One region of the Streptomyces sp. NPDC091387 genome, then DNA from elsewhere that is predicted to be linked to it. Evidence: riboswitches for the same ligand, from Rfam matches in the RefSeq annotation. Region 1 holds a riboswitch; each other region holds the start of a gene.

Region 1 (2,806 bases):
TACCGCGTGATAGTCACCTGAACCATGACCGTCCTCAGCACCCCGCGCCTCCTGCTCCGTCCGATGAGCATCTTTGACGCCGAGCACGTGGTGGCGGGCCGGCCGCCGGACGGCGTCCGCTGGGCGGCCGGGTACCCCTCGCCCGGCGAGCGGGCGGCGGCCACGCGCTTGCTCAACACCTGTGCGGACACCGGGGATCCGAGCCCGTTCGGCTCGTACGAGATACGGCTCGGCGAGGACGGGCCGGTGATCGGAGGGCTGGGGTTCCACGGAGTACCCGACGAGGACGGGCACGTCGTGATCGGTTATGGACTCGTGCCGTCGGTCCGGGGTATGGGGTACGCCTCCGAGGCGCTCCGCGCGCTGCTGCGGTTCGCCCGTGCCCGGGGCGTCGCCTGCGTGCACGGGGACTCCGACCTCGACAACATCGCGTCCCAGCGCGTCATGACCGCCGCGGGCATGCGCCTCGTGAAGCAGGACTCCCAACTGAAGCACTACCGGGTGGACTGGAACGGGCCCGCCCAGGAGTGAGCCGGGGCCGGAGCACGGCGGAACCCGCAGGGATTCGCCCTGCGGGTTCCGCCGTGCTCCGGCCCGGACCGCGTGTCCGTGGCCGCGCGTTCGCGTCGGTCAGCCTGCGGCGGTGACGGCTCGCTTCGCCGTTCCGCTTCCGGCCTCGGCCGCCTCGGCCCTTGGCACGAGCAGCCGTTCGGTGAGGTAGCCGAAGACCAGCCCGAAGGTGGTCCAGAGCGTGAACTGAACCGCGAGCGTGGCCAGCCTGAACTGCCACAGCAGGGTGGCCGGGAAGTCCCTTCCCACCTCGTTGAACGCGGGCAGGAAGGCGTACGCGAGACCGATCAGCAGCACATAGCCGGCCGCTGCGGCGATCGTCGCGTTCCAGGCACCCAGGCGGGGGGCCAGCCGCCTGCCGAGGATGACCGCGGCGACGGCCAGCAACACGCTGAGGGCGACCATCAGGAAGAACAGCCCGGTGCGTTTGCCGATGGTGTCGGGGTTGCCGACGGCCGGCGGATTGGCCGGGTACTTCAGGAACGGCACGACGTACACGGTCAGCAGGGCCGCTGCCGCGATCAGCGCCGCCGTGGCCCGCGGGCCGAACCGGCCCATCCGGCCGAGCGCGTAGCAGAAGACGAGTGCGGCGATGCCGCCGATGGCCACCCCGAAGACGAGTACACCGGTGGCGAGGCCCGCGGTGGACTGCAGGGTGCGGCTGACGAGTTCCTCGCCGCCGTGCTCGTGGCTGTGCGCCTCCTCGAGGGCGATGGCCGCGTCCACGCGGGACTCGCCGAGGCAGTAGGCGACGATCATCGCGAGCGCGCCCGCGATGAGGCCCGCGAGCATGCCGCGGACCAGGATGGCTCTGACAGATATGGAGTTCATGAGGGATTCCCCTGGATCAGCCCGGTGGGTCAGTGGCAGGGGAAACCGAGCAGGTGACGGCCGTCGTGGACCCACTCGTGCACGCCCGCACCCGAGATGACGGAGGTGGCGCCCTGTTCGGCGCCGACGAAGTACAGCAGGATCAGCATGACGATGCCGAAGAAGACCGCCCACGGGGCGATGGCCTTGAGCGAGATGGGGGTGATGGCGGGTGCGCCGGTGGCGGGGGCAGCAGTCTGTGCCATGGCAGAACCTCCTGAGGGAACACGCGTCCCGATCGTGGTGCCTGAGACGAAGGTGCTGGGTCTGACTTCCCGCACAGGTACGGGTTCACAGTGGCGCGACCGTGCCGGATTCTCACCGGACTTCCGTCACACCCTCGTCATGTCGTCGCGACCATACCGCCTGGACGTGGGCGCCGCCATGGTGCCGTCCGCGGCACCGAGGGCCCGGATGTCATGGTGTGCTTGGCCAAGTGGCCACAGTTCAGGGAGTTGAGAGCGGTAGTGACGGTACGGGTGATGTTGATCTCACCGGCGATGAACGCCGCGCTGCGCGAGGCCCGGTTCGCCGGTGACGCACCGCTTGACGACTCCGGGCTCCGGCAGGCCGGAGCAGCCGCGGACGCGGTGCCGGCCGCGGACCGGTGTCTGCGGGGTCCGTCACTGCGCTGCGCCGGCACCGCGGACGCGCTCGGCCTCCGGGCCGGCGTCGAACACGCGCTCCGGGACTGGGAGATGGGCCGCTGGTCCGGCGCACGGCTCTCCGAGGTGAGTGCGCGGGAGCCGGAGGGGGTGGCGGCCTGGCTGGCGGATCCGTCAGCCGCTCCGCACGGGGGCGAGTCGCTGCTGGAGCTGTGCGCCCGAGTGGGCGCGTGGCTCGACGCACTCGACTCCCCCGACGGCAGTGACGGCGGCCGGGTGCTGGGGGTGGCCGAGCCTGCCGTGATCCGCGCCGCGGCAGTCCGTGCACTGGATCTCCCGCCGCAGGCCTTCTGGCGCCTCGACGTGGTCCCGCTGACGGTCACGGAGCTCAGCGGCAGGTCGGGGCGGTGGAACCTGCGCTGCGGCAGGCCGCTCGCACCGGAGCCGGCCAGCTGATGAACGTACCGGAGCAGCGCGGATTCGGTGCGTGCAAGAACTGTGGCCTGTACGGAGCCTTGACACGCTCTTGGTTCACTTCTTAAATCACGTAGTGAACTAAGGCCCCAACTCTCCCCCACGTGGCCGCCATGCCCCCACTTGTCATATGCATGGTTAGTCACTTTTCCTCCGTCCTGTACGGAAAGGAAATTCCATGAGTTCCCCCCACCTGACCAGGCGCCTCCTGGTCTCCGCACTGTCGGTGCTCGCCCTCGTCTCGGCCACCTCCGGCTTCGCCTCCGGCGCCCCGGCGGCGCCCGGCT
Region 2 (2,806 bases), on a different contig from region 1:
TGAACGCGCCGGCCGACAGGGACACCGCTCCCCCGCCGACCCCGAGGACGACGACCACGACCGCGCCGGTCGACGCCCCGGAGGAGACGCCGAGGACGAACGGGTCGGCGAGCGGGTTGCGCAGCAGCGACTGCATGACGGTGCCGCAGACCGCGAGCCCGGCGCCGCAGACGGCGGCGAGCAGGGTCCTGGGCATCCGCAGGTTCCAGATGATGCCGTCGCGGATCGGGCTGAGCGGCGACTCCCCGAGCCCGAGGTGGGCGGCGACCGTGTCCCGGACGTCGCCGACGGAGATCCTGGCCGGGCCGATGGTGACGGCCACCGCGACGGACAGGACGAGCAGCAGGAACCCACCGGCCCACAGGAGTCCGCCGCGGATGCCGCGGATGCCTCTGGTTCCCCTGGTGCCGGGACGTCCGCGCTCACCGGCAGCGGGGAGTGCGCGCTCCCCCGCCTGCGCGGCCCGTTCGGTGTCCGTCACCCCGTGAGCCCGAAGGTACGCAGCCCGGCGGCGACGCGCTCCACGCCCTCGACCGTACGGATCGACGGGTTCATGGCCTGGCCGCTGAGCAGCACGTAGCGCTTGTGCCGTACGGCGTCCATGTTCTTCGTGGCGGGGTTGGACTCCAGGAACGCGATCTTCCGCGAGGCGCTCTCCGCGGTCTCCGACTTGCGGGTCAGATCGCCGATGACCAGCACGTCCGGGTTGCGGTCGGCGACCGTCTCCCAGTTGATCTGCGGCCATTCCTCATGGGTGTCGTCGAAGACGTTCTTCGCGCCGAGCTCGCGCGTGATGACGCCGGGCGCCCCGCAACAGCCCGCCAGGTACGGGGACTCGGCGTTGGCGAACCAGTACATCAGGGTGGCGCCGGAGGCGTCGATGCCGTCGGTGGCCTTCCGTACCCGGGCACGCAGCTGCGCCACGAGCTTCTCGCCCCGCTCCGGAACCCCGAACACCTTCGCCAGCTCGCGTACTTCGCCGTAGACGCTGTCCATGGTCAGCGCTCCGGTCCGGACTCCGTCGCCGTCCTTGCTGTTGTCCTTGGCGGTGCAGTCGGCGGGCGAGACGTAGGTGGGGACGCCCAGCTTCTCGAACTGTTCCCGGGGAGCGACGCCGCCCTTGGCGAGCGTCGACTCGAAGGAGGCGCTGACGAAGTCGGGCTCCTGGTCCAGGACCTTCTCCGACGAGGGGCGGTTCTCGGAGATCCTCGGGACGCCGGCGTTGGCCTTCTCCAGCCCCTTCATCACCGGGTCGGTCCAGGTGGCGGTGGCGGCCAGCCGGTCGGCGAGGCCGAGCGAGAGGAGGATCTCGGTGGACCCCTGGTCGACCGGGACGGCCCGGCGCGGGGCGGCGTCCACGGTGACGGTGCGCCCGCAGTTCTTCAGGGTCACCGGATAGCCCTCGCCCCCGGTGGGCTTGGCTGCGGAGCTGTCACCCCCACCGCCGCAGGCGGTCAGCAGGACGATTCCGGCCGTGAGCAGGGCGGCGGAGCGGGCGTGGCCGGCTATGGGCGGCACGGAGTACCTCGGCGTCTCTGGGCCCATGCGCGGGGCCCGGTGTACGGAGTTCCGCGACCCGGTGCCGGACCGCGGGTGCCAGCAGGTCTTCGGACTCGGGTTCGTACGGTCGGGACGCCTTCCCGGGAACCCATGGGTCTCCCAGTGGCCGTTGGCCCCGCCCGTCCCCCTCACCGCTGCGCGTCAGTTCCGGATTCGCACCGGATTCCCTGACCCCTACGTGGAGTTCGACTGGCCCAGGCACGCTACCACGGGCTTCCACGCAGCTCAGCGGCGGTGCGGCCGACAGAACGGGCGGGGTCCCGGCCCGCTCCACCGGCCCCCTCCACCGGCCCGGTCGCTAGGGCCGCAGGAGCGCGACCACGGCGTTGTGTCCACCGAATCCGAACGAGTGGCTGACGGCGCGCCGGACCGGCAGCACCAGCGGCTGCTTGGTGACGCAGTCGATGTCGAACCCGGGCGCGGGCGCGTCCAGGTTGGCGACCGGCGGGATGATTCCGCGCTGGAGGGTGAGGATCGTCAGTCCCGCCTCGATCGCTCCGGCCGCGCCCATGCAGTGGCCCAGTACGCCCTTGGGCGCGGTGACCGGCGGCCGGTGCGGGAAGACCCGGCCGATGAGGGCGGCCTCGGCCGCGTCGTTGCGCGGTGTGGCCGTGCCGTGGGCGTTGATGTGCTCGACATCCGCGGCCTGCCAGCCAGCGTCGCGCAGCGCGGCCTCGACGGCGGCCTGGGCGACCCGGCCGTCGGGGTGCGGGCTGGTGGGGTGGTGGGCGTCGGTGGTGGCGCCGGTGCCCGCGAGCAGCGCGCGCGGCTCGGCGCCCCGGGCCTCGGCGTCGGCCGCGCGCTCCAGCACCATGACGGCGGCGCCCTCCCCCATGACGAGCCCGGCCCGGTCGGCCGCGAAGGGCCGGCTGAGCCGGGACAGGTCCCCGTCCGCGTGGGCGGCCGCGCCGGATCTGGCGAATCCGGTCATGGCGATCGGGAAGAGGGTCGATTCGGTGGCCCCCGCGATGGCCAGATCGCACTGCCCGGTGACGAGCAGGTCCCGGGCCACGGACAGTGCGGTGATCCCGGACGAACAGGCGGTGCAGGGCGCCAGGCTCGGGCCCGTGGCGCCCATCTCGATCGCGATCTCGGCGGCCGGCATGTTCGGGATGGTGAGCAGGATCCCGGAGGGCGAGGTCGCCTCGGGCCCGCGCCGCTCCAGCACCAGCGCCTGATCGGTGAGACCGGCGGAGCCGCCGCTGCTGGTGCCGACGACGACCGCGACCCGGCTGCCGTCCCAGCC
Region 3 (2,806 bases), on a different contig from region 1:
GCACGGTGCCGCGCAGCGAGACCCGCAGCCCGTCCTCCTCGTCGATGCCGAGGCCGTGGGCGAACGGCAGCACCCCGTACGTCGGCCGTCCGGTGAGATCGCGCAGCATGTCCAGGCCGGGTTCGAGCAGCGACACGTCACCGCGGAACTTGTTGACCAGGTAGCCGGCGATCAGCGCCTGGTCCTCGGCGGCGAGCAGCGCCGTCGTACCGAAGAACGACGCGAAGACCCCGCCGCGGTCGATGTCGCCGACGACCACCACGGGGAAGCGCGCCGCCCGAGCGATGCCCATGTTCACGATGTCCGTGCGCCGCAGATTGATCTCGGCCGGACTGCCCGCCCCCTCGCAGATCACCGCGTCATACGTGCTCCGAAGCTGCTCCAGGCAGTCCACGACGGTGGACAGCAGCGCTTCCTGCCTGCCGCCGTGGTAGCCGCGGGCGCTCATCTCGCCGACCGCGCGCCCCATCAGGACGACCTGGCTGGAGCGGTCGCTGCCGGGCTTGAGCAGCACCGGGTTCATCAGCGCCGTCGGCTCCACCCGGGCCGCCTGGGCCTGCATGGCCTGGGCGCGGCCGATCTCGGCGCCCTCGCGGGTGACGAAGGAGTTCAGGGACATGTTCTGCGCCTTGAACGGCGCGACCTTCACGCCCCGGCGCACCAGCCAGCGGCAGATGCCCGCCGTGACGACGCTCTTGCCCGCGTCCGAGGTGGTCCCGGCGACCAGCAGCCCGCCGCTCATGTCGGTCTCCGTCCTGAGGTGCGCGTACCCGGGGCGTGCGGCCCCGAGCCGTGCGTCGAGGCGATCCGTCGTGCGGCCGCGGCCGCGCCCAGGCGGGCCGCCACGCTCACGCCGAGGGCCAGCGCACCGATCCGGCGCGACAGCCGTACGGCGCGTTCGATGTCCTCGGTCTCCACGGCCCGGCCCGTCTCCCCGTTGAGCACGGGGCGGTGCTCGACCCGGCCGCCGTAGGCGAGGGTGCCGCCCAGGCGGACGCCGAGGGCGCCCGCGAAGGAGGCCTCCACGGGGCCCGCGTTGGGGCTCGGGTGCTTGGCCGCATCCGCCCGCCAGGCCCGCAGCGCCCCCCGGGGCCGTCCGCCCGCGGCCACGGCGAGCAGCGCCGTCAGCCGGGCGCCCGGCCAGCCCGCGAGGTCGTCGAGGCGGGCCGAGGCCCAGCCGTAGCGCAGGTAGCGGGGCGACCTGTGGCCGACCATGGCGTCGAGGGTGTTGGCGGCCCGGAAGCCGACGAGTCCGGGGACCCCGCCCAGCGCACCCCAGACCAGGGCGCCGACCACGGCGTCCGAGGTGTTCTCGGCGACGGACTCCACCACGGCGCGGGCGATCTGCGGTCCGTCCAGGGACTGCGGGTCGCGGCCGCACAGGTGGGGCAGCCGCTCACGGGCCAGGGCGAGGTCCCCGGCGGCCAGGGCGTCCCCGATGGACCGGGCCTCGCGCCCCAGCGACGTACCGCCGACGACGGACCAGGTGGCGGCGGCGGTCAGGGCCACGGACGCGGCGGGACGGCGGCGCAGCGCGCGGGCGGCCAGCGCGGCACCCCCCGCGGCGCCTCCGGCGCAGACCAGGGTGTGCAGTGCGCCCCACCCGCGGTGGTCGCGCCACAGACGGCGTTCGACGTCTGCCGCGGCCCGCCCGAAGGCGGCGACCGGGTGTCCCCGGCGGGGATCACCGAGCAGCAGATCGCCGATCAGACCGGCCGTGGCGCCGTACGCGAAGATGCGATCGGCACGCACGGTTCAGCCGGCCGTCACGCCTCGAAGGACCTTCGTGCGGGCAACGGGTGGAAGGGGCGGCGCAGATACGGACGCACGGCGGCCGGGCATGGCGATATGTCCTCACTCAGGGTCCGCGCCCTGGTTCGACGTGACCGGCGACGAGAGTCTCCTGGCTCCCGGATCCGCAGTTCCCCCGGTCTTCCAGTCCACGTGGCGTGGACCGTGACTTCCGGTGGTGGGGGACTGCTCCCCGGTGACAGTGGCGGGACCGCGCCGGATTCGCACCGGCTTCCTCTGCTGTCGCCGTAATGGCTCCGGCAGTCCACCACGCTCCGCGAACGTCAGTCAACCTGCCGTTGACCTGCGACGGTGCAGTGTGCTGAGACCCACATCGGGCCGGACGCACACGAGGTGCGTCCGGCCCGATGAGCAGGAGCGGGAAGGGCCCCGCGGGGCCCTCCGGCCGTCAGGCGACGATCATGTAGATCCCGTAGGCCACGGCCGCCGCGCACAGCCCGAAGCAGACGTACGCGCCCGCGCGGGCCAGCATCAGGGACCCGCCGGCCTGCCCGCCCTGCGCGGCCGGTTCCGGCTGCCTGGAGAGGCCGACGATGCCCAGCGTGAAGAGGCCCACCAGGGCGACGGTGGCGACGAGAGAGACACCGAAGACGGTGCCGAGGGCTGCCCAGTCGATGTTCATGGGGATGTGTCCTTACACCGTGGCGGGTCGCGCCGGGTCGGCTACGGGTCCGGCCGGGGCCGGGATGGTGGTCTTGAGGTCCTGCTGCGCCTGGGCCGCGGTGGGCGGCGGGCTGACGGCCGCTATGGCGGCGGTGACGACGCCCGCGGGTTCGGCGTCCCCGGCAGTGCCGTTCCGGCCGCCGGGTGCGACGTCGTCCTGGCCGACCGGCTTGCGGCGCGACAGGACCCAGATCGCTCCGGAGCCCGCGACCAGCAGCACGGCGACGAGCACGACGCCCCAGGTGCCCTGCTGGGTGAGGAACTCCGCCCCCGCGCCGACCAGACCGGCGGCCGGCAGGGTCAGACCCCAGGCGACGAACATCCGGGTGGC
Region 4 (2,806 bases), on a different contig from region 1:
CGGGACCGCCGCCGCCTACGGAGTCGCCAGCCCCACCCAGGCGCACTTCGGCGGTTCCTCCAAGGAGATCCCCGGCATCGGCGAGATCGGCTACATCGGCCTGACGGCGTTCGTGCTGAACCTCGTGGTCACCGTCGTCCTCACCTTCGTCCTGAACGCCGTGAAGGCGCCTGCCGGGGTCGACGAGACCTCGCCCGACGACTACACCGCGGACGCGGGCGACCCGGGCGTGAAGACCGAGCTCCCGCCGGCCACGGCCGGGGCGCCGGGCGGTCACTGACCCGCCGCGCCACGGGCCGCCGCACCCCCCGCACCGGGGTGCGGCGGCCCGTTCGCGTGCCGGGCGCCGGGGCCCGGGAACTCCCTCGAACGGGCGCGCGGAGTGCGGCAGACTTCCGGGCATGGACATCACCATCAGGCCGGTCGCGCCCGCCGAGCACACGGTCCTCGGCGAGATCACCGCAGAGGCCTATCTCGGGGACGGGCTGCTGGACTTCGGCGCCGACGATCCCTATCTGGTGCAGCTGCGGGACGTCGCCCGGCGGGCCGCGGAGGCCGACGTGCTCGTCGCGGCGGACGCACGGGGACGGGTGCTCGGCGGGGTCACCTACGCGCCGCCGGGCAACCGCTGGGCCGATATCGCGGCGCCGGACGAGGCCGAGTTCCGGATGCTCGCGGTCTCCCGCGAGGCCCGCGGGGCCGGGGCGGGCGAGGCGCTCGTCCGGGCCTGCACCGACCGGGCACGGGCCACCGCGGGGGTCACCGGGATCGTCCTGTCGACGCAGCCGGCCATGCACGGGGCCCATAGGATCTACGGGCGCCTCGGCTTCGTCCGGACCCCGGAAAGGGACTGGTATCCGATCGAGGGGCTCTCGCTGCTGACGTACCGCCTGGAGTTCCCGGCGGACTCCTGATCGGTCACGCGACACAACATGTGGGGGCTGCCTCAACCGGCGGCCCCCACATGTATGCTCGTGCTCGCTGTCGCCGCAGGGAAATCCGGTGCGAATCCGGAACTGTCCCGCAACGGTGTATTCGGTGTGCTTTTGTGCACCCCCGAGTCCGAGGACCTGCCGACAGCGCGTCCGGCTCGACCGAACCGGACGCCCAGACGTCCGGGCCTCGTGGATGGGCCGGTGGACGCCGCACGGAGTGCTGCCCCGCCCAGGGCCCGGCTCCGCCCGGCTGCCCCCGTTCCTCCGCCGGCCCAGAGCCGAGCGAGGGAGAGCACCACGTGACCATCGCGCCAGCCGATCCGGTTTCAGCGGCCGAATCAACGGGAACCACGAGCGACGGACCGGGAACCGCGTTGCTGCGAACCCTCACCGCCCTCACCGCGGATCTGCCCGACACCGACCCCGGACGCGTCGCGGGCGCCGCACTGCGCGGCCGCAACGCCCGGTCGGACGAGGCCGAGCTGCGCTCGCTGGCCACCGAGGCCGCCGCGGGCCTGATCTCCGAGGACCCCGCCTACTCCCGGCTCGCCGCCCGCCTCCTCACCCGCTCCATCGCGGACGAGGCGGCCGGGCAGGGCGCGACGTCCTTCTCCGCGTCGGTCGCCGTCGGGCACCGCGAGGGCCTGATCGCGGACCGCACCGCCGAGTTCGTGACGCTCCACGCGGCCGCCCTCGACGCACTGGTGGAACAGGCCCTCGCCGACGGCGCCGACGACCGCTTCGGCTACTTCGGGCTGCGTACCCTGCACAGCCGCTACCTGCTGCGCCACCCGCTGACCCGCCAGGTCGTCGAGACCCCGCAGCACTTCATGCTGCGCGTCGCCGCCGGGCTCGCCGAGGACAACTCCGAGCGCGCCCTGGGCGAGGTCGCCGCGCTCTACCGGCTGATGAGCCGGCTGGACTACCTGCCCTCCTCCCCCACGCTCTTCAACTCCGGCACCCGGCACCCGCAGATGTCCTCCTGCTACCTGCTGGACTCGCCGCTGGACGAGCTGGACTCGATCTACGACCGCTACCACCAGGTGGCGCGGCTGTCCAAGCACGCGGGCGGCATCGGCCTCTCCTACTCCCGTATCCGTGCCCGCGGTTCACTGATCCGGGGCACCAACGGGCACTCCAACGGCATCGTCCCGTTCCTCAAGACGCTCGACGCCTCCGTCGCCGCGGTGAACCAGGGCGGCCGGCGCAAGGGCGCCGCCGCGGTCTACCTGGAGACCTGGCACGCGGACATCGAGGAGTTCCTGGAGCTGCGCGACAACACGGGTGAGGACCAGCGGCGCACGCACAACCTCAACCTGGCGCACTGGATCCCGGACGAGTTCATGCGCCGGGTCGACACGGACGGCACCTGGTCGCTGTTCTCCCCGGCCGACGTGCCCGAACTGGTCGACCTGTGGGGCGACGCGTTCGACGCCGCGTACCGGGCGGCCGAGGCCAAGGGACTGGCCCGCAAGACGATGCCGGCCCGTGAGCTGTACGGCCGGATGATGCGGACGCTCGCACAGACCGGCCAGGGCTGGATGACGTTCAAGGACGCCTCCAACCGGACCGCGAACCAGACCGCGGAGCCGGGCCGCGTCGTGCACTCGTCGAACCTGTGCACGGAGATCCTGGAGGTCACCGACGACGGCGAGACGGCCGTCTGCAACCTGGGTTCGGTCAACCTCGGCGCGTTCGTCGCCGACGGCACCATCGACTGGGAGCGCCTGGACGCCACCGTCCGTACCGCGGTGACCTTCCTCGACCGGGTCGTCGACATCAACTTCTACCCGACCGAGCAGGCGGGCCGCTCCAACGCCCGCTGGCGGCCGGTGGGCCTGGGCGCGATGGGCCTCCAGGACGTCTTCTTC

The links. A riboswitch is a leader RNA that binds a small molecule or an ion and turns the genes downstream of it on or off. The one in region 1 is predicted to bind cobalamin.
Region 2: it holds a riboswitch for cobalamin, as region 1 does, so the genes downstream of both, ACIQM0_RS20510 (ABC transporter substrate-binding protein) here and ACIQM0_RS37570 (CbtB-domain containing protein) in region 1, are expected to answer to the same signal.
Region 3: it holds a riboswitch for cobalamin, as region 1 does, so the genes downstream of both, ACIQM0_RS09090 (cobalamin biosynthesis protein) here and ACIQM0_RS37570 (CbtB-domain containing protein) in region 1, are expected to answer to the same signal.
Region 4: it holds a riboswitch for cobalamin, as region 1 does, so the genes downstream of both, ACIQM0_RS05690 (ribonucleoside-diphosphate reductase subunit alpha) here and ACIQM0_RS37570 (CbtB-domain containing protein) in region 1, are expected to answer to the same signal.

What each region holds. Positions count from the first base shown of each region.
Region 1 is NZ_JBIVTZ010000032.1:191-2,996, reverse strand. It holds gene ACIQM0_RS37580 (GNAT family N-acetyltransferase) at 25-531, shown strand; gene ACIQM0_RS37575 (CbtA family protein) at 631-1,401, opposite strand; gene ACIQM0_RS37570 (CbtB-domain containing protein) at 1,431-1,646, opposite strand; adenosylcobalamin (AdoCbl) riboswitch at 1,692-1,785, opposite strand; gene ACIQM0_RS37565 (histidine phosphatase family protein) at 1,923-2,501, shown strand; partial or broken gene ACIQM0_RS37560 (glycoside hydrolase family 16 protein) at 2,698-2,806, shown strand, end outside.
Region 2 is NZ_JBIVTZ010000009.1:260,420-263,225, forward strand. It holds gene ACIQM0_RS20505 (FecCD family ABC transporter permease) at 1-481, opposite strand, end outside; gene ACIQM0_RS20510 (ABC transporter substrate-binding protein) at 478-1,545, opposite strand; cobalamin riboswitch at 1,581-1,769, opposite strand; gene ACIQM0_RS20515 (beta-ketoacyl-[acyl-carrier-protein] synthase family protein) at 1,859-2,806, opposite strand, start outside.
Region 3 is NZ_JBIVTZ010000003.1:486,719-489,524, forward strand. It holds gene ACIQM0_RS09085 (cobyric acid synthase) at 1-742, opposite strand, end outside; gene ACIQM0_RS09090 (cobalamin biosynthesis protein) at 739-1,752, opposite strand; cobalamin riboswitch at 1,897-2,030, opposite strand; gene ACIQM0_RS09095 (hypothetical protein) at 2,201-2,434, opposite strand; gene ACIQM0_RS09100 (anion permease) at 2,447-2,806, opposite strand, start outside.
Region 4 is NZ_JBIVTZ010000002.1:307,481-310,286, reverse strand. It holds gene mctP (monocarboxylate uptake permease MctP) at 1-280, shown strand, start outside; gene ACIQM0_RS05695 (GNAT family N-acetyltransferase) at 402-914, shown strand; cobalamin riboswitch at 956-1,093, shown strand; gene ACIQM0_RS05690 (ribonucleoside-diphosphate reductase subunit alpha) at 1,235-2,806, shown strand, end outside.